Regions from separate parts of the Bradyrhizobium arachidis genome, predicted to be linked through region 1. Evidence: riboswitches for the same ligand, from Rfam matches in the RefSeq annotation. Region 1 holds a riboswitch; each other region holds the start of a gene.

Evidence for each region. A riboswitch is a leader RNA that binds a small molecule or an ion and turns the genes downstream of it on or off. The one in region 1 is predicted to bind cobalamin.
Region 2: it holds a riboswitch for cobalamin, as region 1 does, so the genes downstream of both, WN72_RS16405 (TonB-dependent receptor) here and metE (5-methyltetrahydropteroyltriglutamate--homocysteine S-methyltransferase) in region 1, are expected to answer to the same signal.
Region 3: it holds a riboswitch for cobalamin, as region 1 does, so the genes downstream of both, WN72_RS17320 (DUF1636 family protein) here and metE (5-methyltetrahydropteroyltriglutamate--homocysteine S-methyltransferase) in region 1, are expected to answer to the same signal.
Region 4: it holds a riboswitch for cobalamin, as region 1 does, so the genes downstream of both, WN72_RS17385 (energy-coupling factor ABC transporter permease) here and metE (5-methyltetrahydropteroyltriglutamate--homocysteine S-methyltransferase) in region 1, are expected to answer to the same signal.

The regions. Positions count from the first base shown of each region.
Region 1 covers NZ_CP030050.1:2,246,748-2,252,395, reverse strand. Annotated here, with positions in the region: gene metE (5-methyltetrahydropteroyltriglutamate--homocysteine S-methyltransferase) at 679-3,024, opposite strand; cobalamin riboswitch at 3,127-3,328, opposite strand; gene WN72_RS10420 (nodulate formation efficiency C protein) at 4,259-5,041, shown strand.
Region 2 covers NZ_CP030050.1:3,558,847-3,564,494, forward strand. Annotated here, with positions in the region: gene WN72_RS16405 (TonB-dependent receptor) at 1-1,447, opposite strand, end outside; cobalamin riboswitch at 1,574-1,781, opposite strand; gene WN72_RS16410 (DUF2147 domain-containing protein) at 2,020-2,490, shown strand; gene WN72_RS16415 (oxidoreductase) at 2,679-3,509, shown strand; gene WN72_RS16420 (AraC family transcriptional regulator) at 3,518-4,534, shown strand; gene WN72_RS16425 (SDR family NAD(P)-dependent oxidoreductase) at 4,657-5,505, shown strand; gene WN72_RS16430 (class I SAM-dependent methyltransferase) at 5,569-5,648, shown strand, end outside.
Region 3 covers NZ_CP030050.1:3,750,929-3,756,576, forward strand. Annotated here, with positions in the region: gene WN72_RS17310 (cobyric acid synthase) at 1-113, opposite strand, end outside; gene cobO (cob(I)yrinic acid a,c-diamide adenosyltransferase) at 119-754, opposite strand; cobalamin riboswitch at 795-1,015, shown strand; gene WN72_RS17320 (DUF1636 family protein) at 1,112-1,486, shown strand; gene cobW (cobalamin biosynthesis protein CobW) at 1,483-2,517, shown strand; gene cobN (cobaltochelatase subunit CobN) at 2,517-5,648, shown strand, end outside.
Region 4 covers NZ_CP030050.1:3,760,937-3,766,584, forward strand. Annotated here, with positions in the region: gene WN72_RS17360 (bifunctional cobalt-precorrin-7 (C(5))-methyltransferase/cobalt-precorrin-6B (C(15))-methyltransferase) at 1-925, shown strand, start outside; gene WN72_RS17365 (cobalamin biosynthesis protein) at 922-1,290, shown strand; gene cobM (precorrin-4 C(11)-methyltransferase) at 1,287-2,069, shown strand; gene WN72_RS17375 (cobyrinic acid a,c-diamide synthase CobB) at 2,069-3,379, shown strand; gene cobA (uroporphyrinogen-III C-methyltransferase) at 3,376-4,107, shown strand; cobalamin riboswitch at 4,153-4,372, shown strand; gene WN72_RS17385 (energy-coupling factor ABC transporter permease) at 4,410-5,087, shown strand; gene cobF (precorrin-6A synthase (deacetylating)) at 5,130-5,648, shown strand, end outside.

The DNA of each region.
Region 1 (5,648 bases):
GTGCTGAGGGCAGGACCAGGCTCACGGCTGAGGAGCACCCTGTCGGCACCAGTGCCATCTTCAAGCTCGTGACATCCTCCGCGTGGTCCGCTCATAGACTCTCAAACAGAGACCCAAGACGAAACCCGACCACCGGCTGGAACCGGTCGACCAAGGACTGCCTTAAGCAGGGATCAAATCAATAGCAACCGCTCAGGCATTGTCTACGCTTGCAAGATCCTTGGAGCCGGGTTTTTCGTATCGTCGCGCTGATCGAGCATAAGGTTTTCAGACAGGAAGCGCACTGAGTTTGCGGCTCGTGCCCTGCTGTGACCGCCCGGCATCACCGTCCTCGTCGCCGTCGTAATCGTTGCCGACGTGCTCTTGATCGACAAACTTTGGTGTAACTTTATAAACCTCAGGCTAACGGTCGCATACCACGGCATAATTGAGCTACGCTGAGCTTGTGCTTCAACTGAGCTCAGATTTTCGGCGAATGTCCTTGCCGTGATCGAACCGGCGGTTGTCCTCTCTCCGCCGATGGAAGTCCGCGCGATGCGTCAGCGTCGCTCCTCCCGGACTTTCGCCCGGCCCGCTCAGCGAGGCCGGGCCTTTTTTATTCCCAAGGCTCCATCGATCATCGACAGCGCAAATGACCGCAAGAGGATCCGCTTTGTCGAGAAGAGACCCAAGCCCGGATCAATGGCCTCGCGGATCGGATGCAGCGCGTAGTTGGCGGGCGGCAGCGACCATGTTCGCTAGCGCCGGACGCACTTCCTCCCATTTGCGCGTCTTCAGGCCGCAGTCCGGATTGACCCAGAGCTGCGAATCCTGCAGCCGGGTCCGAGCCAACACCATCAGTTCCTTCATTTCGCCCGCCTCGGGAACGCGTGGGGAGTGGATGTCGTACACGCCCGGTCCGATCTGATTTGGATATTCGTAGTTCCTGAACGCGTCGAGTAGTTCCATTTTCGAGCGCGACGTCTCGATCGAGATGACATCTGCGTCCATTGCAGCGATCGCAGCGATGATGTCGTTGAACTCCGAGTAGCACATATGTGTATGAATTTGCGTTTCATCGGCGACGCCCGATGAGCAGATGCTGAAGCAATCCACGGCCCAGTCGAGATAGGCCGTCCACTCCGATCGACGCAACGGCATTCCTTCGCGCAGTGCGGCTTCGTCGATCTGGATCATTGTCGCACCAGCATTCTCGAGATCGCGGACTTCGTCTCGGATCGCGAGCGCAATCTGGCGACAGACCTCGCTATTGGGAATATCATCGCGGACAAAGGACCAGTTCAAAATCGTCACCGGTCCGGTCAACATAGCCTTCATCGGCTTCCTCGTTAGTGATTGCGCGTAGCGCCACCAGTCCACGGTGATAGGCTTCGGCCGCACCACATCGCCAAACAGGATCGGCGGCCTGACGCAGCGCGAGCCGTACGACTGCACCCATCCGCTCCTGGTAAATGCGAAGCCGGCGAGGTGCTCGCCGAAGTACTGCACCATGTCATTGCGCTCGAACTCGCCGTGCACGAGGACGTCGAGACCGATGTCCTCCTGCCAACGTACGGCGCGCGCAGTCTCCTCCTTGAGGAACCTGTCGTATTGCTCGTCACTTATCGCGCCTCGCGCATGCGCCGCACGGGCATTCCGGACCTCTGTGGTCTGCGGAAACGATCCGATGGTCGTGGTAGGAAAAGCCGGTAGTCCGAAACGATTGCTTTGGATCTCGGCACGACGGGCAAATGGGCTCCCGCGTCGACGCATGGTCTGATCGATCGCTTTCATCCGGACAGCGACATTGGCATCACGGATTTTCGGCGAAGTCCGGCGAACAGTCGCGGCACATTCCGACTCGGCAAGAGCTGGCGCAACATTCTGGTCGCCTGCGAGTGCCCGCGCCAGGATCGCAAGCTCCCGCATCTTCTGGACCGCGAAAGCAAGCCAGCTCTTGACGTCGGAAGCGAGCCCGGTTTCAAGTTCAACATCGACCGGTACATGAAGCAGCGAGCAGGATGGGGCAATCTGTACACGGTCCTTGCCGAGCTTCGCAATCGCGGGTTCGAGCCGCTGGCGCAGCGATGACAAATTCGACCGCCATACATTCCGGCCGTCGACGACACCGAGCGACATGACGAGATCACCTCGGCCGCCAGCGATGATCTGGTCCAACAACTGTGGCGCTCGAACTAGGTCGAGGTGTAGTCCGGCAACTGGCAGGCTCAACGCGGTGTTCAGATTGTCCCCGAGGTCGCCGAAATAGCTGGCAACTAAGATCTTGATGGCCGGCACCTCCTTGGCGAGCCGATCATAGGCATGTCGCAAAGATTGCCGCGCCCTCTCATCCAGATCAAGAACCAGGCAGGGCTCGTCGAACTGAACCCAATTTGCCCCACGTTTGGCCAATTCCTGCAGAACCTCGATATAGATCGGTATCAGTTCATCCAGCAGTGAGAGTGGCTGGAACGCAGGATCGAGACTCTTGCCGAGCTTTAGGAATGTGACCGGCCCGATCAGGACAGGACGGGTCTGAAAGCCAAGGGCCTTGGCTTCCTCATACTCCTCGATCGGCTTGCGAGAGCATAGCCTGAAAGTCTGCCCTCTGCGAAACTCGGGGACCATGTAGTGGTAGTTGGTATCGAACCACTTGGTCATCTCCTGAGCGGGTGCGCCAAATCCGCGCGGTCCGCGACCGCAACTCGCATCCTGATCGCCGCATTGTGATCCCCGGGCCATGGCGAAGTACGTCTTCAGCGAAACGGATTCGGCGTTCGAAGCGTAGATCTCTGGGATGGCGCCAACCATGACACTTGTGTCGAGCACCTGATCATACAGCGAGAAATCGTTCGATGGAATGACGGTGACGCCGATAGATTTCTGACGAGCCCAGTTTGCGGCACGCAGGCCAGCTGCGTCCTCGAGCAACTGCAGTTCGCTGCGTTTTCCCGCCCAATAGCTTTCAAGAGCGAGTTTGAGCTCGCGCCTTGGACCGATGCGTGGCGTTCCAAGCGTGGCAACCGGAAGGGAGAGAAGAGACATAGCGTTAACCCCATATTGGGGGCAAAGGCCGTGGCGGACGCAGGCAGGGGAAGTCGCGCGGTGCGACGGCTGCTTGGCGCACCACCGGGACACCCCGCCCGTGGACGAATAATTGTCGGGGCAGGTCTCCTGGCTCGCAGGTCATCGCTTCTGTCCGGCCTTCCCGAAGCCGCGCAGGCTTCAGTGACATCGTTGGACAGCGGCTTGCCGCTCACAGTTGCGGGGGCAGCGCCGGCATTGTCACCGGCTTCCCTCTTAGCTCCGGATCAAGTGGGACCGGAGAACCTCGACGACTTGGATTATCGGCAAGACAAGTCTTCCGTCAACCTCTCAGATTATGTCGCAAGCTGGTGCTGCGACATCCGCTACGCGAATGACCGCGCATCCTTATCGCTGAGTCGATGTAGATGCGCTCTGCAGTCAGCGATATTGTGATGACCATCGCAGCTGCCCTCTGGCCGCACGCCAGTTCGGTGGAAGGGATAAAGCGGCTTCCGCGGTCGGGACTGCTGCCTAGAGCAGAACGCATTTGATGCGTGTCCCAGGCTTCCCAGCAGGTTCTTCGAGCGCGTCCGCCATCCAGCTGCCCTCTCGACCAGCTGGATCCGTGCTGCATAGGCCTAAGACACGTGGCAAAGTCAGCAACATACCTGACCGGCACGTTGATTTGCAGTGCCAGCCAGACTCCAAATGCTCGGCGCGAGTGCCGGTTGTCGCGAAAGAAGCGTCAAACGCGCTCTGGCCTCTCGGCCGCGAGTACCCAGAGGCATGCCAGAGGTCGAAAGCTGACACTCCGGTAACGATAGCGAGCCAAACAGTTCTGTGGCGGCAAACGTGCTCCCAATTCTCATCAGGAACTTGGTCGAGGCGTTCAGCTGCGCCCACCGAACATTCGGCGCGTGGCATAAGCCGCGCTGAACGGAAACATCGAGACGCCCGCACGTCGGAAAGCCGACAAAGAGGACATAGAAGCGGTGCGAATTGCCGTCTATTAACCTGGCACGAGGAATGCAAGTCTTCGGCATGCCCAGTCTCCTCCTGCTGGGCATGTCTAGCACAGCAACTTGAGGCTGTCGCCGGCAACGAAGTTAGCGGCGCGTGATAGAGCGCCTGCTCGCACGGGACACCATCGGTCCCCCGTCGCGTCGCCGCTAACTTCTTGCGCTCGCGCATAACAGGCTGAAGTTGCCCGCTCTGCAATGACGTGTGGATGAAACCAGATAGGCCAACAGTCATGAGAAAAGTGTCTGGAAGACGCGCGTTATTGTTTTGTCTCGGTCGATCCCTGATCTGTCTGGCCGGGCTGGCTGCGACTGGCGACCGTGCTCGCGCTATCGAGAGCCCCCATATCGAAAGATTCAAGTCAACGTGGCGAGCGCAAGACGGTGAGACAATAGAACAAATTATCTCCAACGTCTCGAAAGTTGCACGGTTCGTCCCTCGAATGTGGGGCGTCGCCGAACTTGACGGAAACGACTATGTTTTCGTTTCGTGGACCAGGCACGCGGATGATGTATTAGACGAACAGTACGTTATCACCTGGAGGATCGCGCTCGACGGCACGTTTCAACTTGCGTCGACCTATGCAAAGCCGATCGAATTGGGCTGGCACGCCCTGGCGCTCGGGTTGATCGCCAGTGAAGTCAAGGATGGCGAAAGGGACGCAAATCTTCGCTTTCTGCATGATCCGAGCAACTTCAACTTCGTGACGACCACGCAGGGCCGGCTCGGCGATCTCCTGCGGCAGGGCCGCTGCACTATCGTTGAGCCTGTTGGAGTGGACTACTTGCCGAAGCAGAAGGACAAGCCGACCGAAAAAGGTGATCTGTGGCGCGTTTTGCTTTTAGTGAACTGTAATATCCCAGGGCCCCGTTTTTACACCCATAACGGGGTCATCACTTTCGAGAAGAGCGAAGGGCAAGATTGGGAGCCGCAATCCTCCTTTGCCAAGCGTATCGCGGCCTTTCCTCCTGGCTCCTGGTTCGCTCGGATGGAGCCCAAGGAACGGGAAGAGTAAGAAGGAGCGAAAGCCCTCGGTTTAATGGTCGCGCGGAGCAAGATCGCGCCGCAGCTCCTTTACCGCCGACCGCCTCAGAGTAACTGCAAGACATATCAGCGCTAAAGTGTCGGTGCTTACGCCTTAGCAACCGTCGCGAGCCTTTCCCCGCAGCCTTTAGTTCATCAGGCAAAAATCGGGCAGCACGATTACTCGAGCCTCTCCGCGACAGTCGAGCTCAGCGGCGCGTATCAGTTGGCGAGATTTTGCTCCCAGCGCACCCGACGCAGTGAGAGAACACCGATCTGCGAGGAACCAGCACTCCATGCCACTCTTCAAGCGACCGGGCCTGGAGATGCCTCGGGCCCAAGTCCGATCCGGCGTGCACGCCGCGCATCGCGCCACCAACTGGTGAGCATGCCAACGCCGAGCCGGCACGGTCGAGTGCTGCGACGAAACCCATTAAGAGGGTAATGGGGCAGTGTCGGCATACCCTCGAACACCGGCCCTTTTCCGAGTGCCACCGGCGACGAGTCCCGGAGCCGCGCGCGAGGCATCGAGGAACGACTGACTCGGCGCTAAATTTCCTCGCGCGCATTCGTCTGCGCGTCATAGATCCGGATTTGAA
Region 2 (5,648 bases), 1.3 Mb from region 1:
GATTGAGCAGGTCGACGTAGTCGTTGAAGAACAGCGTGTCCTGCGAGACGTTGAACTGGTTGTTGCTCGCCGCCACGGTCGCGACGAAGCGGTTGTCCATTCCGCCAATGCTGGAATTGACGGTGAGGTCGGTGATGTTGCCGTAGAGCCGCTGCGCGTGATCCAGCGCCAGGCGCTCGCGATAGATGCTCTGCGCGCCGGCGAAGTTGCCGACAGTCTGGTCGAACGACGAGATCTCGTTGTTGAACCAGTGCCGGTGCGCGTCATAGCCGTAGACTTGGCTGCGCAGCGAGATGCTGTTGGTGATGTCCCATTGGAAGCCGCTGCGCAGCCAGAGCTCACTGGCGCCGCTGTGATTGTCGAGCACGTTGTAACTCGTGGTCAGCGTACGCGCGTCGATCGTCGGCGGGACTGGCGTGCCGCCGCCGAGGTAATAGTTGCTCCAGACCCCCGAGACGATGCCATTCGTCGGCACGATGCCCGGCCCGTTCGCCGGTACGATCGGCGTGCCCCAGTAGAAGCGGTCCTTGTCCTGCCTGTATTCGGCTGCGCCCCAGACCTTCAGGCTATCGTTGACGCGATAGTTCAGCTGGCCCGAGACATTGCTGAGCCTGGAGTAGCTGTCCTCGATGAAGCTCTTGTCGTTGAAATGGCTGATGTCGAAGCGGTAGTCGAGGCCATCGATCAGCGTAGAGCCGCCCGAACCATAACCGGCGCGATAGCCGTTGAAGGAATCGTAGGAGGTGAAGGCTTCGTTGACGATCGGACCGGTATGCGGCGCTTTGGTCACGTAGTTGACGGCGCCGCCGGTTGCGCCAAGACCTGCCACCAGCGAGTCCGGTCCCTTGATGATCTCGACCTGTTGCAGGCCCGCGACATCCATGGGACGGCCGGTCATGGTCGACGGCCCGATCGGAATGCCGTTGTAGAGGGTGTTGAGCTGATCGCCGGAAAAGCCGCGCATCGAGAAGATCGCGGGTGCCCCGGGCGCATCGCCGCCAGTCACGCCGACTGCCGCCTTTGCGACGTCGGTGGTGGTCCGGATGCCCAGGTCCTGCATGGTCTGCTGGCTGATGACCTCGACGGTCGCCGGCGTCTCCCGGGCCGAAATGCCGAGGCGAGAGGAGACCCCGGCGACGGCGGCGGTGTTCAACGGTGTCGTGTCGCCGGCGGGCGGGTTGGTGGGCCTTGCAGCGATCGGTGCTGTCGGTCTTCGCCCCGTGGCCCGGCGGGCGGTCCGAGGCTTTTGGTTGCCCGGGCTGATTGCAGGCGCCGTCCTCGGTGTGGACGGGGAGACAGTCACTGGACCGATCTCCACGGGCGGCTTGTCACGGTCCACGCTCTGCGCGATCGCAGCCGCCGACAGCGACACGGAAGAGAGCAGGGAGATCAGGAAAACACGTGAATAGCCTGGCGCAACGCCGGCACGAGAATGAAGAGTTTGCACGACAACGCTCTGCGGCGACGCAAATAAACTGTCACCGCGGTTGCCTTAGTCATCTACCTTCGCCCCAGGCGGCAGATGCAGCGGCTACTTGTCCGACATCGGGGCACCCCGCCCAATGCGTTCGCGCGTGACTCATGGCTGGCAGCAGGTTTCCTGGCTCGCGGGTCATCGCCTTCGACCGCCTTCCCAGAGGCCCGAACGGGGCTCCAGTGGTTCGTTTGGTCGTCGGCTATCCGCCTACAGTTGCGGGGGCAGCCGCGGAATTGTCCGTCGAGACGGACGCACCGCATTCCCTTGAATAGTCCTTGCGGACACTACCGATCATGAAACTGGCAGCTGGCGATGAAGCCGTCAATATCCGAAGGGGACCCGTCGATTGGCCCGACCTTCGATAATGGCCATGTGTGGCTGTTTTGCCCGACCATCCAAATCCGCGCCGGCATCGATTGGCGCACCGCGCAATTCCGCTGGCGCCTTCTGCCGCTGCAAACGCTGTTCCCGAAATCTAGAGACATTTGCGAGACCTGCGAGCGCCTCGATCGCTCGCCCAACCGCAAACCAAGGAACGCACCATGCAAACGTCGCTTCACTCCCGTCGATCCGCCATCTTCCTGCTGATGGCAGCCGTGAACATCGGACAGATTTCGATGGCGCACGGCGAGGTGCCAGTCCCCGATGCGATCGTCGGGACATGGGAGGCGGACGACGGCACGGTGAAGCTCGACATGTTCAGGAGCGGAACGGAATTCCAGGCGCGCATGCTCTACGGCAACGAGATCGTGGAGGCGGACAACGTGACCTTCAAGAAGGACGCCAAGAACCCCGATCCCGCGCTGCGTGCGCGGTCGCTGAAGAACATTGTCTTCATCGCCGGCTTGCGCTGGGAGGATGGCGAGTGGGGCGGCGGCACGATCTATGACGCCTCGTCCGGCCGCACCTACAACTGCAAGGCCACCGTCAAGGACGGCAAGATGCACCTCCGAGGCTATCTCGGGCTGCCGGCGATGGGACAAACCCGCACATTCCACCGCGCTCGCGGGTGAACGGATTTCCGCCAGCCCCGAACTGTCTTGCCAAAGCGCGGTCGCGGGTACCGCGCTTTTTCTTGGGAATACGGCGGCTCAAATCGGTCGTCAGGATTGGCGTGTTGTGCAAGTCTGTTGGCGTGCTTGGTCAGTCAATTCCTGCCACGGAGGCCGCAGGATAAGGGCAGGAACGAAGAGAGGTTGAAATGTTCGACAAGTCGAAGAGAACGGCGCTCGTCACCGGAGCGTCCTCCGGCATGGGCAAGGAAATCGCAAGGCGTCTTATCAAGGACGGATTCCAGGTCTTCGTCGCCGCGCGGCACGTCGACAAGATGGATGATCTCGTCAAGCTCGGGGCGAGGTCCCTGAGAATGGACATTTCGAGCGAGTCCGACATCCAGGCGACGGTCGATGCCATCCTGCGCGAGGTGGATGGCGTCGATGTGCTCGTCAACAACGCCGGCTTCGGCCTCTACGGTCCCGTCGAGGACGTCGGCATCGACGAAGCGCGTTACCAGTTCGAGGTGAACCTGTTCGGCGCCGCTCGCCTGACGCAGCTTCTCTTGCCGAAGATGCGCGAAAAGCGCGCAGGCACGATCGTCAACATCACCTCGATGGGCGGCAAGATCTACACCCTCCTGGGTGCCTGGTACCATGCGACCAAGCATGCGCTGGAAGGCTGGTCCGATTGCTTGCGACTTGAACTGGCTCCGTTCGGCATCAAGGTCGTCGTCGTCGAGCCCGGCCTGATCGAGACGGGGTTTGGCGATGTGGTTGCCAATGGCCTGCTCAAACGATCGGGTGGAGGTCCTTACGCCAAGCTGACGCAGGCCGTCGCGAAATCGACCCGTGCGGCTTATGGACAGGGACGCGGCACCAATCCGAGCGTCATTGCCGGCGTCGTGTCGAGGGCCGTGAGGGAGCAGAAGCCGCGCACCCGCTACGTTGCGGGTAAATATGCCTTGCCCATGATCAAGATTCGCGAATGGTTCGGCGACCGCCTGTTCGACCGCGTGATCATGAGCCAGATGCGCTAGGATTGTTCATGAGTGGTACAGCGGCAGACAGATGCAAGGTCCCCCGAGCCTTTTGGCAGGCCGTTGAACATATCGGCGTGCCGCCGGCCGTGCTGTTGCGGCAGGCGAAACTGCCGGCGACCTTGCACCTGAACGAGCAGGGGCAGGTCACCACAGTGCAATATTTTGCGCTCTGGAGAGCGCTGGAGGAGCTGAAGCCGGAGCCGGGGCTCGGCTTGATGCTGGTCCAGAGCGTCGAGACGGCGGTGCATCCGCCGTCGAGCCTCGCTGCGTTCTATGCGAGGGATTATCGCGACGGATTGCTCCGCATTGCGCGCTTCAAGCGGCTGTGCTCGCCCGAGCAGCTGCAGGTCAGGGAAGGCGAGGACGAGTGCGTTGTCGCGGCGGAGTGGCCGTATGCAACTGATCCGGAGCCCGCGATTTCGACCGACGTGACCTTTGCCTCGCTGGTCGAGCTCGGACGTCGTGGGACCGGACAGCACCTGACGCCGAAGCGGGTGGAGCTGGTTCGTCCTCGTCCCAAGAGCGACGTCCACCAGAAATATTTCGAATGCCAGATCCGCTATGGCGCGGCACGAAACCTGCTGGTCCTGAAATCCGCAGACCTCGATCGTCCGTTTCCCGGGCACAACAAGGAACTCCTCGAAATCCTGACGCCGGCATTGGCGTCCGCCCTGGGCGAGCTGGAAGCGCGCAGCTCCGTCAGGGAGCAGGTCAAGGTCGTCCTGAAGCGGAGCCTTGCGAGCGGGCGGCCCGAATTGTCCGACGTGGCGCGCGATCTCGGCTTGAGCGAGCGAACCCTTCAGCGCCGCATCACCGACGAAGGTGCGAGCTTCCGCGAGCTTCTCGTCGAGGCGCGTCAGGAGCTCGGGCGGCAACTCCTGTCGGATCCCACCGCCGACATCGACGAGGTCGCATGCCTCCTGGGCTATCAGGACGCAAGCTCCTTCTATCGCGCTTTCCGCTACTGGGAAGGCGTGACGCCGAGCCGCTGGCGCGAGCTGCATGGCAACAAGATTCACTGACGGTTGCTGCGCCCTTTTTGGCGCCTGCGGCAACTTCGTTGGCGCACCTCGTCACTGTCGATCGAGGCCAGCGAGGATAGGACTTGCCGAGTAAGTCCAACTCAATCCATCGAGGATATCGCATGTCTGGCAAAGTCTGGTTCATCACCGGGGCATCCCGCGGCTTTGGTCGCATCTGGGCGGAGGCTGCGCTCAAGCGCGGCGACAAGGTGGCTGCCACCGCCCGCATCCTGGCTGACGTGGCTGATCTCTCGGAAGCTTACGGCGATGCCGTGCTGCCGATGGCCCTGGACGTGACCAATGCCCACGCGGTGCAGAATGCCGTGAGCCGGGCTCACGCGCATTTCGGACGGCTGGATGTCGTGCTCAACAACGCAGGCTACGCGCTGGTCGGGGCGATCGAAGAGGCGCTCGAGGCCGATGTCCGCGCCGAGTTCGACACGAATTTCTTCGGCACGCTGCGCGTCATCCAGGCCGCGCTTCCCTTGCTGCGACGGCAGGGCGGCGGCCACATCATTGGCGTGTCGAGTGTTGCGGGCATCGTCGCCGGGCCCATCACCGGGTTCTACAACGCCTCGAAATTCGCCATCGAAGCTCTCCATGAAAGTCTGGCCCAGGAGGTCAAGGACCTCGGGTTGAAAGTCACGCTGCTCGAGCCTGGCGCCTATGCGACGGGGTTCGCCAGCACGGCCTCGCTCAGGATTTCGCCCGTCATCAATGCCTACAGCAACACGCGGGCGGAGGTATTTGCCGCCGGCGCCAAGCTTGCTTTTGGCGAACCGGAGGCGACGGCCGATGCGATCCTGAAGATCGTCGACGCCGAGAATCCGCCATTGCGGTTCTTCGTCGGCACCGAAGGTCTGCCGCGCGCCCGCACTGCCTATGCCGATCGCCTCGCGACGTGGGAAGCGTGGGAATCCCTCTCCAACGCTGCTCAGGGCGAGGCGAGAGAACACAACATCGCATCTTAGTCGCACCAGCCCTTTTCTCGACAGGCCCGTCTGCTCCTTGCGAGCGGGAAACAGAGGATCGCAATGAACGCTACCGCAGTTGCAGACTTCTTCCAGTTCTTCCGCTCGTACCTGTCCAATCCCTGGCAGGTCTCCGCCATCGC
Region 3 (5,648 bases), 1.5 Mb from region 1:
TTGAAGGGAAGTACGCGCAAGGCCCGCCGTGTGAAGGCGCGCGCGAGGCCGGCCACGATGAGCGACTTGCCCACGTCCGAGCCGGCCCCCTGGATCATCAGTGCGCGTGCCATCGCGCTCAGAACTCGACGCCGGCTTGCGCCTTGATGCCGGAGCGGAAGGGATGCTTGACCAGCGTCATCTCGGTGACGAGATCGGCGATCTCGATCAGCTCGTCCTTCGCGTTGCGCCCGGTGAGCACGACATGCGTCATCGGCGGCTTCGAGGTCGTCAGGAAGTCGACGACCTCGGCGATGTCGAGATAGTCGTAGCGCAGCGCGATGTTGATCTCGTCGAGCACGACCATGCGCAGGTTCGAATCGAGGATCAGCTCCTTGGCCTTCTCCCAGCCGGCGCGGGCGGCGGCAATGTCGCGGGCGCGGTCCTGCGTTTCCCAGGTGAAGCCTTCGCCCATGGCATGGAACTGGCAGAGCTCGCCGAAATGGCCCGTGAGCAGACGCCGCTCGCCAGTATCCCAGGCACCCTTGATGAACTGCACGACAGCGCAGGGGAAGCCATGGGCGACGCAGCGGACGATCATGCCGAAGGCCGAGGACGACTTGCCCTTGCCGGCGCCGGTGTGGACGATGATCAGGCCCTTTTCGCCGCTCTTGGTTGCCATGATCTTGTCGCGGGCGGCCTTCTTCTTCGCCATTTTCTGGGCGTGGCGGGCGTCGGTTTCCGCAGTGGTTTGGGTATCCGGTTCTGGCGTCATCGGTCCCGGTCCTTCGGCTTGACAAGAGGCGGCCGGGGGCAAATGGTGGCCCGGCACTGGTTCCTGTCCTATGACAGGCGAAGAGGGAATGCGATAGGGTCCGAATCGGCAAGATTTGGGTCCAAAATGCAGCCGCCCCCGCGACCGTGACCGGAGAGATGCCCGAAGCCACTGATCCCCTAGGGGATCGGGAAGGCGGGGATCGAAGGGCCAAAACCCTGCTCCGCAAGCCGGGAGACCTGCCAGCGCGGACGAGTTTTGGACCGGCGGACGGGGTGTTCCGCGACGGGGAAACGGGCCTTCACGAGAATGGTCCGTGTGCCTCTTCGCCTCCCGCTGTTTATTCTGGAAGAGGCGATGACCGTCACACTTCACGTCTGCATCACCTGCCGCGCTGGCCAGACGCTTGGCGAAGGCGAGACCACACCCGGCAAGCGCCTGCATGGCGCGATCCTCGAGGCCGGCGTGCCCGAGGGCGTCAACGTGGTTCCCGTCGAATGCCTGTCTGCATGCAGCCAGGGCTGCTCGGTCGCGCTCAGCGCGCCCGGCCGCTGGTCCTATGTCTATGGCCGCCTGTCGGATGCGAACGCGCAGGACGTGGTCGCGGGCGCCGCGGCCTATGCGGCCGCGCCCGACGGCCTCGTGCCGTGGCGCAGCCGGCCCGAAATCTTCCGCAAGCAGTCGCTTGCCCGCATTCCCCCCATTGCCGTGTTGCCGGAGGCCGCCGAATGAACTCGCTCGCAAAAGTCCCTGTCACGGTGGTCACGGGCTTTCTCGGCTCCGGCAAGACGACGCTGATCCAGCATCTGCTCAGCAATGCCAATGGCAAGAAGCTCGCCGTGCTGGTCAACGAGTTCGGCAGCGAGGGCGTCGACGGCGAGATCCTGAAATCCTGCGCCGATGCCAACTGCCCGGAGGAGAATATCGTCGAGCTCGCCAATGGCTGCATCTGCTGCACCGTTGCCGACGATTTCATTCCGACCATGGAGCAGTTGCTGGCGCGCCCGGTGCGGCCCGATCACATCCTGATCGAGACCTCGGGCCTGGCGCTGCCAAAACCGCTGCTGAAAGCATTCGACTGGCCGGAGATCCGCTCGCGCATCACCGTCGACGGCGTGATCGCGCTCGCCGATGCCGAGGCGGTTGCCGCCGGTCGCTTCGCGCCGGACCCGGCGGCTGTCGAAGCGCAGCGCGCCGCGGACGAAAATCTCGATCACGAGACGCCGCTCTCGGAGGTGTTCGAGGACCAGATCGCCTGCGCAGATATCGTGCTGCTGACCAAGGCCGATCTCGCCGGCAGCGCCGGCATTGAAGCCGCCAAGGCCGCGATCGCCGCCGAGATGCCGCGCCGCGTGCCGATGCTGCCCGTCACCGACGGTGCGATCGACGCGCGCGTCATTCTCGGGCTCGGCGCCGCCGCCGAGAACGATCTTGCCGCGCGCCCGTCGCATCACGATGGCGAGGAGGAGCACGAGCACGATGATTTCGCCTCCGTCGTGATCGATCTTCCGGAGGTTGCGGATGTCGATACGCTGGTTGCGTCGGTGCAGAGGCTGGCGCGCGAGCAGAACGTGCTGCGTGCCAAGGGCTACATCGCGGTCGCGGGCAAGCCGATGCGCCTGCTGCTTCAGGCCGTCGGCGAGCGCGTGCGCCACCAGTTCGACAAGCCCTGGGGCGCGGGTCTCAGGCAGTCGAAGCTCGTCGTGATCGGCGAGCATGGCGATATCGATGAGGCCGCGATCAAGGCGGGATTGGGAGTCTGATGCACGTCGTCTTCCGCGAGAGCCGGGGTCTCGAGGAGACCGCGACGCCAAGAGACATCGGCCAGGACCCGGCCGATCTCGTGGTGCTCTCGTACTCGGATTCCGACCTTGCCGCATTCGCGGCGGGCTGGCGGCGCGGCCGTAGCAGCCTGCCGTCGCTGCGGCTCGCCAATCTCGCGGAGCTGCGTCATCCGCTCTCGGTCGACACCTATATCGAGCGCACGCTGTCGCAGGCGCGCGGCATCCTGGTGCGTCTGATCGGCGGAGAATCTTATTGGCCCTATGGCCTTGCGGCGCTCCAGCAGCTCGCCAAAGATCGTAACATCGTGCTGGCCGTGCTGCCGGCCGACGGCCGCGACGACACGCGGCTCGATGCTTACTCGACCCTGCCGGTCTCGACGCTGCGGCGGCTCAAGGTGCTTTGCGACACCGGTGGCCCCGTTGCCGCTCAGGCCGCGATTGCTCAGCTTGCGCTGGCTTCGGGCCTCTATGCAGGTCCGGTCGTCGGCGAGATGACCGTGCCCGAGATGGGCTTTTATGATCCCGCGCGTGGTGTCATCGCCGCGCCGCCGTCGGGTGAAGGCAGGCCGCTCGCGCTGGTGACCTTCTATCGCTCTTATCTCACTGCCGCTGACACCGGCCCGGTCGATGCCCTGATCGCTGCGCTGCGCGAGAAGGGTTTTGCGGCGTATGGCGTGTTCGTCACCTCCCTAAAGGGCCCGGGCGTTGCGGGCTGGCTGCGGGACTATCTTGCGAAGAACCCTCCGGCCGCGATCGTCAATGCGACGGCGTTTTCTGCGCTGGGCGAAGATGGCACGACGCCGTTCGATGCTGCGTCATGTCCCGTCTTCCAGGTCGCGCTCTCGTCGGCACGGCGCGAGGACTGGGCGGAATCGTTGCGCGGTCTGTCGCCCGGCGATCTCGCGATGCACGTGGTGCTGCCCGAGGTCGACGGCCGCGTGTTCGCGGGCGTCGTGAGCTTCAAGTCGGCGGCGGAGCGCGATCCCGATTTGCAATTTTCGCATCTGGCGCATCGGCCGGATGAGGAGCGCGTGACGGCCGTCGCCGCGCGCGTTGCAGCCTGGTGGCGCCTTGCGGAAAAGCCGGCTGCCGGGAAGCGCGTCGCGATCGTGCTTTCGAACTATCCGGGCCGGCCGCACCAGATCGCGCATGCGGTTGGGCTCGATGCGCTGGCTTCGGTCGAGGCATTGGTGTCTGACCTTGCAAAGGCCGGCTTCGATGTCGCGCCGGTCCATGCGCTCGGCGAGACGCTGCTGAAGCAGCATCTGACCTGGAGCGTCGCCGATTACCGCGCGTCACTCTTACACCTCCCGCAATCCCTGCGGGATGATCTCGCGCAAGCCTGGGGCGGGCTGGAGACCGATCCAAGCTGCGGCAGTGGTGCGTTCCGCTTCGCGGCCACCGCTTGCGGCCAGTCAATCATCGCCGTTCAGCCGGAGCGTGGCGACGCCATCACGCGTGATTCCGACTATCACGATCTCGCCCGCACGCCGCGCCACGGCTATGTCGCGTTCTATCTCTGGCTCCGCGAGCAGGGCATTGATGCCGTCGTGCACATGGGGGCGCACGGGACGCTGGAATGGTTGCCGGGGAAATCCGTGGCGCTGTCGTCGGGGTGCTGGCCGGAAGCGCTGATCGGCGATCTCCCCGTCATCTATCCCTTCATCGTCAACGATCCCGGCGAGGCTGCGCAGGCCAAGCGGCGGATCGGTGCCGTCACCATCGGCCATCTGCCGCCGCCGCTCGAGCAATCCACGGTGCCGGAGGGTTTGCGCCGGCTCGAACGCCTGCTCGACGAATATTCGACCGCCGATGGTCTCGATCCCGCGCGCCGCCAGCGCCTGATCGCGGCGATCCGCGACGAGGCCCGTGCAGCGGGCCTCGAAGACGATCTCGGTCTCGATGCGTCGGCCGCGCCGGCCGAAGCCATTCCGCGCATCGACCGCTTCGTCTGCGATCTCAAGGAAAGCCAGTTCGGCGACGGCCTGCACGTGTTCGGCCGCGGCGCCTGCGGCGAGGCGGAGCGGGATGCGCTGCGTGCCGCGCTCGCAGGGCAGCGCGTCGCGCCGGGGCCGTCGGGCTCGCCCTATCGTGGACGGCGGGACGTGTTGCCGACGGGACGCAATCTCTTTGCCGTCGATCCGCGCGCCGTGCCGACGCCGTCGGCACATGCGCAGGGGGTCAAGCTCGCCGAAGAGCTGCTTCGTCGCCATTTGCAGGATCACGGCGACTGGCCGAAGGGCCTCGTGGTCGACCTCTGGGGCTCGGCGACGATGCGCACTGCCGGCGAAGAGTTCGCGATGGCGCTGCATCTGGCCGGCCTCGCACCGCGCTGGGATCACGCCTCCGGCCGCGTCACCGGCTACGACATCATCGCGCCGGCCGAGCTTGGACGGCCCCGCATCGACGTCACGCTGCGTGTGTCGGGGCTGTTCCGCGATGTCTTCTCCGGCCTTGCGCAATTGTTCGAGGCAGCATCCGAGGCGCTCGCAACGCGCGAGGAGGAGGGCGACGAGAATCCGTACCGCCACCGCGCCTCGCGCGTGTTCGCGCCGCGGCCCGGACAATACGGCGTCGGCCTCTCAGCGATCCCCGATGCCTTTACGGCAGATACGCGCGACGCCGCCGGCGAAGCCTGGCTGTCAGCCTCGTCCTGGGCCTTCTCCGCCGATGGCGCGATCAAGCCCGATCGCGCCGGCATCGAGCAGCGGCTCGCATCGGCCGATGCCTTCGTCCACGTCCAGGATTTGCCGGAGACCGATCTGCTGCTCGCTGCCGACTATGCCGCGCACGAAGCCGGCGTTGCGGCGGCCGCGGCCCATCTCGGCGCGGCCGGGCCATCGCTCTATCATCTCGACACGACGCGCCCCGAGCAGCCGCATGCGCGCACGCTGACGGAGGAGATCTCGCGCGTGGTTCGCGCACGCGCGGCCAATCCGGCCTGGATCGCCGGCATGATGCGTCACGGTTTTCGCGGGGCCGCCGAGATCACGGCGACACTCGAGCACATGGCTGCATTCGCGCATCTGGCCGGGGCCGTGCCGCCGCATCTGTTCGATCTGTATTACGACGCGACGCTCGGCGATGCCGACATCCGCGCCTTCATGGCG
Region 4 (5,648 bases), 1.5 Mb from region 1:
TGCCGAAAAGCTCGATGCCAACGAGTGGATCGCGCATTCGGCGCCGTCGACCTTCTCGCTCGCCGCTGCGCGGCTGGGCTGGCGTCTCGAGGCCGTTGCCTGTCTCGGCCTCCACGCAGCGCCGTTCGAACGTCTCATTCCGCATCTAGCGAATGGTGCGCGCATCATTTGCCTCGTGCGCGACAGGAGGGCGGCGGGTGATCTCGCGAAATGGCTCAGCGAGCGCGGATGGGGCGCGTCGGGCTTCTGGATGCTCGCCGCGCTCGGTGGGCCGCGCGAAAGCATTGCTGAACATCGCGCCGACAGCTTTGCGGGCGATGTCGCTGGCAACTTGGTCGCAGTCGCTGTTGAGGCGAGGGGCGGGCAAGGCATTCCCCGCAGCTCCGGCCTCTCAGACGATCTCTTCGTCCATGACGGACAGATCACCAAGCGGCCGGTGCGCGCGCTCGCGCTCTCGGCGCTGGCGTCGCGTCCGGGCGAGCGGCTGTGGGACATCGGCGCCGGCTCGGGCTCGATCTCGGTGGAGTGGGCGCTGTGCGGCGGGACGGCGATTGCGATCGAGGCGCGCGAGGATCGCGCCGCGAACATTCGCACCAATGCGGCGGCGTTCGGATTGGCGCATCGGATCACCGTCGTCACGGGAAGGGCACCTGAAGCTCTTGCTGGCCAAGACCCGCCGGATGCCGTCTTCATCGGCGGCGGTCTCGATCCCGCGATGTTCGATGCCGTCTGGTCCCGTCTCTTGCCAGGCGCGCGGCTCGTCGCACATTCGGTCACGCTGGAGACGGAAGCGCTGCTCGGCGAGCTGCATCAGCGCCATGGCGGCGAGCTGATGCGGGTCGAGATAGCGCATGCCGCTCCGCTCGGCCGCTATCGCTCGTGGGAGGCAGCCCGGGCGGTTGTGCAGTGGAGTGCGGTGCGATGAAAGTCGCCGGACTCGGATTCAAAAAGGATGTCACGCTGGCTTCGCTGCGCGAGGCGTTGCTGGCCGCTGGCGGCACTGAAGGTCTTGCGGCGGTCGCGACCGTCAGCGACAAGGCCGATGCGGAGGCGCTAAAGCAGCTCGCGCGCGAATGCGGCGTGCCGATCAAGGCCGTTCCGTCGGATGTGCTCGCGAATGTCGACACGCCGACGCAGTCAAAACTCGTCGCGGAAAAATTCGGAACCGGCTCGGTCGCCGAGGCGGCAGCGCTTGCGGCCGCGGGCCCTCGCGCGCGTCTGATTGCGACGCGCGTGGTCTCGCAGGATCGCACTGCGACGGCCGCGATCGCCGAAGGAGATGGCGCATGACCGTGCATTTCATCGGCGCAGGGCCCGGGGCGCCTGACTTGCTGACGTTGCGCGGCCGCGATTTGATCGCGGCCTGTCCGGTCTGCCTCTATGCCGGCTCGCTGGTGCCGGAAGGCGTTTTGGCGCATTGCCCGTCCGGTGCACGCATCGTCAACACCGCGCCACTGTCGCTCGACGAGATCATCGCGGAGATCGCCGCCGCGGATGCCGAGGGCAAGGACGTCGCACGGCTGCATTCCGGCGATCTGTCGATCTGGTCGGCGATGGGCGAGCAGCTCCGCCGCCTGCGCACACTCGGCATTCCCTACACGGTCACGCCGGGTGTGCCGTCGTTCTCGGCCGCCGCCGCCGCGCTGGAAGCCGAGCTGACGCTGCCCGGCCTTGCGCAGAGCGTGGTGCTGACGCGCACGCCGGGCCGCGCCAGCGCGATGCCCGAAGGCGAGAACCTTGCCGCATTCGCGGCGACCGGTGCTGTGCTTGCGATCCATCTGTCGATCCATCTGCTCGACAAGGTCGTCGCCGAGCTCTCGCCGCACTACGGCGGAGATTGCCCGGTCGCGATCGTCTGGCGCGCAAGCTGGCCGGATCAACGCATCGTGCGTGCGACGCTCGCAACCCTCGATGCCGCCGTCGGTGGCGAGATGGAGCGCACGGCGCTGATCCTCGTCGGCAAGACGCTCGGCGCTGCGGATTTCGACGAGAGCCGTCTTTACGCCGTCGATTACGATCGCCGCTATCGTCCCGTCGGCGCCGAGCCGCGCTTTCCGGAGGCGTCGTGATGGCCGCAGGCCTCGTCATCTCTGCGCCGGCCTCCGGTGTCGGCAAGACCACGCTGACGCTGGCGCTCGCGCGCGCCTGGCGCCAGCGCGGATTGAACGTGCAGTGCTTCAAGAGCGGGCCCGACTACATCGATCCCGCCTTTCATGCCGCCGCGACGGGTCGCGCCTCGGTCAATGTCGACAGCTGGGCGATGGACCGCGCGGCGATCGCCCATCTCGTCAGCCGCGGCGCGGACGCGGATGTCGTGCTCGCGGAGGGCTCGATGGGCCTGTTCGACGGCGTCGCCGCGCGCGGGGTCTCCGGCACTGGCGCGACTGCCGATATCGCGGAGATGCTGGGCTGGCCCGTGGTGCTGGTGATCGATCCCTCCGGGCAGGCGCAGACCGCGGCTGCGATCGCAGCCGGTCTTCGCGACTACCGCGCCGGCGTGCGCCTTGCCGGTGTCGTGCTCAATCGTGTCGCCAGCCCGCGCCACGAGGACCTCGTGCGGCGCGCGCTCAACGACGCGGACATCGCCGTATTCGGCGCGCTGCCGCGCCATGCCGAGATCTCGCTGCCGAAGCGGCATCTCGGCCTGGTGCAGGCTGAGGAGCAGGCCGAGATCGGCAAGCTGATCGACGAGGCCGCGCGCTTCGTCGCCGAGCATGTCGATCTCGATGCGGTGCTGCGAGCGGCAGCGAGCTGGTCGCCGCAAGCTGCGTCGAACGGCCTCAATGTGACGCCGCCCGGGCAGCGCATTGCACTGGCGCGCGATGCGGCGTTCTCGTTCGTCTATCCGCACATGCTGGAAGCCTGGCGCGCGGCGGGCGCGGAGATCTCGACATTTTCGCCGCTTGCCGATGAAGGTCCCGATGTCAGTGCGGACGTCTGCTGGCTGCCCGGCGGCTATCCCGAGCTCCATGCCGGCAAGATCGCCGCCAATGCACGCTTTCGCAGCGGCCTGCGCGCCTTCGCCGAGACGCGGCCGGTGCACGGCGAATGCGGGGGCTATATGGTGCTGGGCACCGCTTTGACCGACGCCGAAGGCGTCCGCCACGAGATGACGGGCCTGCTTGGCCTCGAGACGAGCTTTGCCAAGCGCCGCATGCATCTCGGCTATCGTCTCGCCGCGCTCGCAGCACCGATGCCGGGGCATCAGGCGGGCGCCCGGCTCCGCGGCCACGAATTCCACTATTCGACCATCCTTGCGCAGCCTGACACGCCTTTGGCGGTCGTGCATGATGCGACCGGCGCAGTCATTGCCGAGACCGGCTCGCGGCGGGGACAGGCGACCGGCACGTTCTTTCATCTGATCGCGGAGGACCGGTGAGCGGTTTTGTCTCCTTCGTCTCCGCCGGCCCGGGCGATCCCGAGCTCCTGACCGTGAAGGGCGCCGCGCGGCTGCGCGAGGCCGACGTCGTGCTCTATGACGACCTTGCGTCCGGCGCGATCCTGGATCTGGCCCGCCCGGGCGCCAATCTCGTTGCGGTGGGGAAGCGGGCAGGGCGGCCTTCGACCAGGCAGCACCACGTCAACCGCTTGCTGGTCGACTACGCCGCAACCGGCGCGCGCGTGGTACGGCTGAAGTCCGGCGATGCCGGGATCTTCGGCCGGCTGGAGGAGGAGCTCGAGACGCTGCGCGAAGCCGGCATCGGTTATGAGATCGTTCCCGGCGTCACCTCGGCCTGCGTCGCCGCCGCGCAAGCCGGCATTCCCCTGACCCGGCGCCATACCTCGCGCCGGGTGCAGTTCGTCACCGGGGCCGACGTCACCGGCGAGCTGCCGCAGAACCTGAACTGGGCGGCGCTGGCCGACCCCGAAGCGACGACCGTGGTCTATATGGGCCGCCGCACCTTTCCGGATCTTGCCGCAAAATTGATCGCGCACGGCCTCGCCCCTCATACCCCCGCGCTGTTCGCCGAATCCCTCGGGCGCGCCGACGAGCGGCTGGTCCGCACCACGATTGCCGAGCTTGCCGAGCAGCTTGCGCGGGGCGGGGCGGCGTCGACCGCCGCCGTCATCCTGTTCGGCGCGCTGGCGGGGGATTATCCGTCATGATGGCCCGGGCCGCCCTTCCGCCCTTGACGCCCGGCTGGCGAAAGGGGCACACAGGAGAGGCATGGTGCTCAACGCGGCGCAAAGCGCCGGAGCATAATCGGGAATGGGGATGGGCGGACCCAGTTGCGGCGCGCAAAACCCCAGCCGCCCCCGCGACTGTAAGCGGTGAGGGGCTCCGATCAGCCACTGGGCCGCAAGGTCCGGGAAGGCCGGAGAACCCCAGTGAACCGCGAGCCAGGAGACCGGCCGTGCATGTTTTGAGGCCAAGGCCGTCGGGTGTGACGGCAGGAAGGAACTGAACCATGCATATCGAACCCGGCGTCGTGACGGGCGCCAAGCTTATATTGAGTTACGCAACCGGCATCGCCGCAGGCGGCGTTGCCTTGAAGCTCGCGGTCGAGACCGTGCGCGAGCAGGGCATCGGCTCGCTCGCCGTGCGCACCCTCGCGACCACCGCGCTCGTCTTCACCTTCTTCGAGATCCTGCCGCACTTCCCGGTCGGCGTCTCCGAGGTGCACTTCATCCTTGGCTCGACCTTGTTCCTGCTGTTCGGTGCGGCGCCGGCGGCTCTTGGCCTTGCGTTCGGCCTCTTGCTCCAGGGCGTGTTCTTCGAGCCCGCCGACCTGCCGCAATACGGCATGAACGTCACCACGCTGCTGGTGCCGCTGTTCGGGATCCAGGCGATCGCCGCACGGATCATCTCGCGCAACACCGCCTATGTCGACCTCAGGTATCGCCAGGCGCTGGCGCTCTCGACGACCTACCAGGCCGGCGTGATCGCCTGGGTGGCGTTCTGGGCGCTCTATGGCTCCGGCTTTGCGATGAGCAACCTCGCCAACATCGCGACCTTCGCGGCCTCCTATGCGCTCGTCATCGTGATCGAGCCGCTCGCCGATCTCGCCGTGCTGGCGCTGGCGAAGTCGCTGCGCGGTGTCACCGCGCCCGGCCTCGTCACTCCGCGCCTGCACAACGCGGCCTAAGAGATCAAGGGGCGGCCGTCATGGCCGCCCCTCGCGCTCGCGATGCTCACGCTCTCCCTGATAGGCATCGGTTGCGGCGATCCCGATCAGCTCACGCGCGCTGCGATCACTGCCATCAACGCCGCCGATCTCATCCTGATCCCGCGCAAGGGCACCGCAAAGTCCGATCTCGCCGATCTCAGGCGCACGATCTGCGCCGATGTGCTCACGAGCGACAGGACGCGCATTGCCGAGTTCGATCTTCCCGTGCGCGATGCGGATGAAGCCGATTACCGCAAGGGCGTGGACGATTGGCATGATGCGGTCGCCGCGACGTGGTCGCAGACGATCGCAGATCATCTTGGCGGTGAGGGCAAGATTGCGCTGCTGATCTGGGGCGATCCCTCGCTCTACGATTCCTCGCTGCGCATCGCGCGCCGGCTCAAGCCCTTGCCCAAGATCGAGGTCGTACCGGGCATCACCTCGATCCAGGCGCTGTGCGCGGCGCATGCATTGCCGCTCAACGAGATCGGCGAGCCTTTCCTTGTGACCACGGGACGCCGCCTGCGCGAAGGCGGCTGG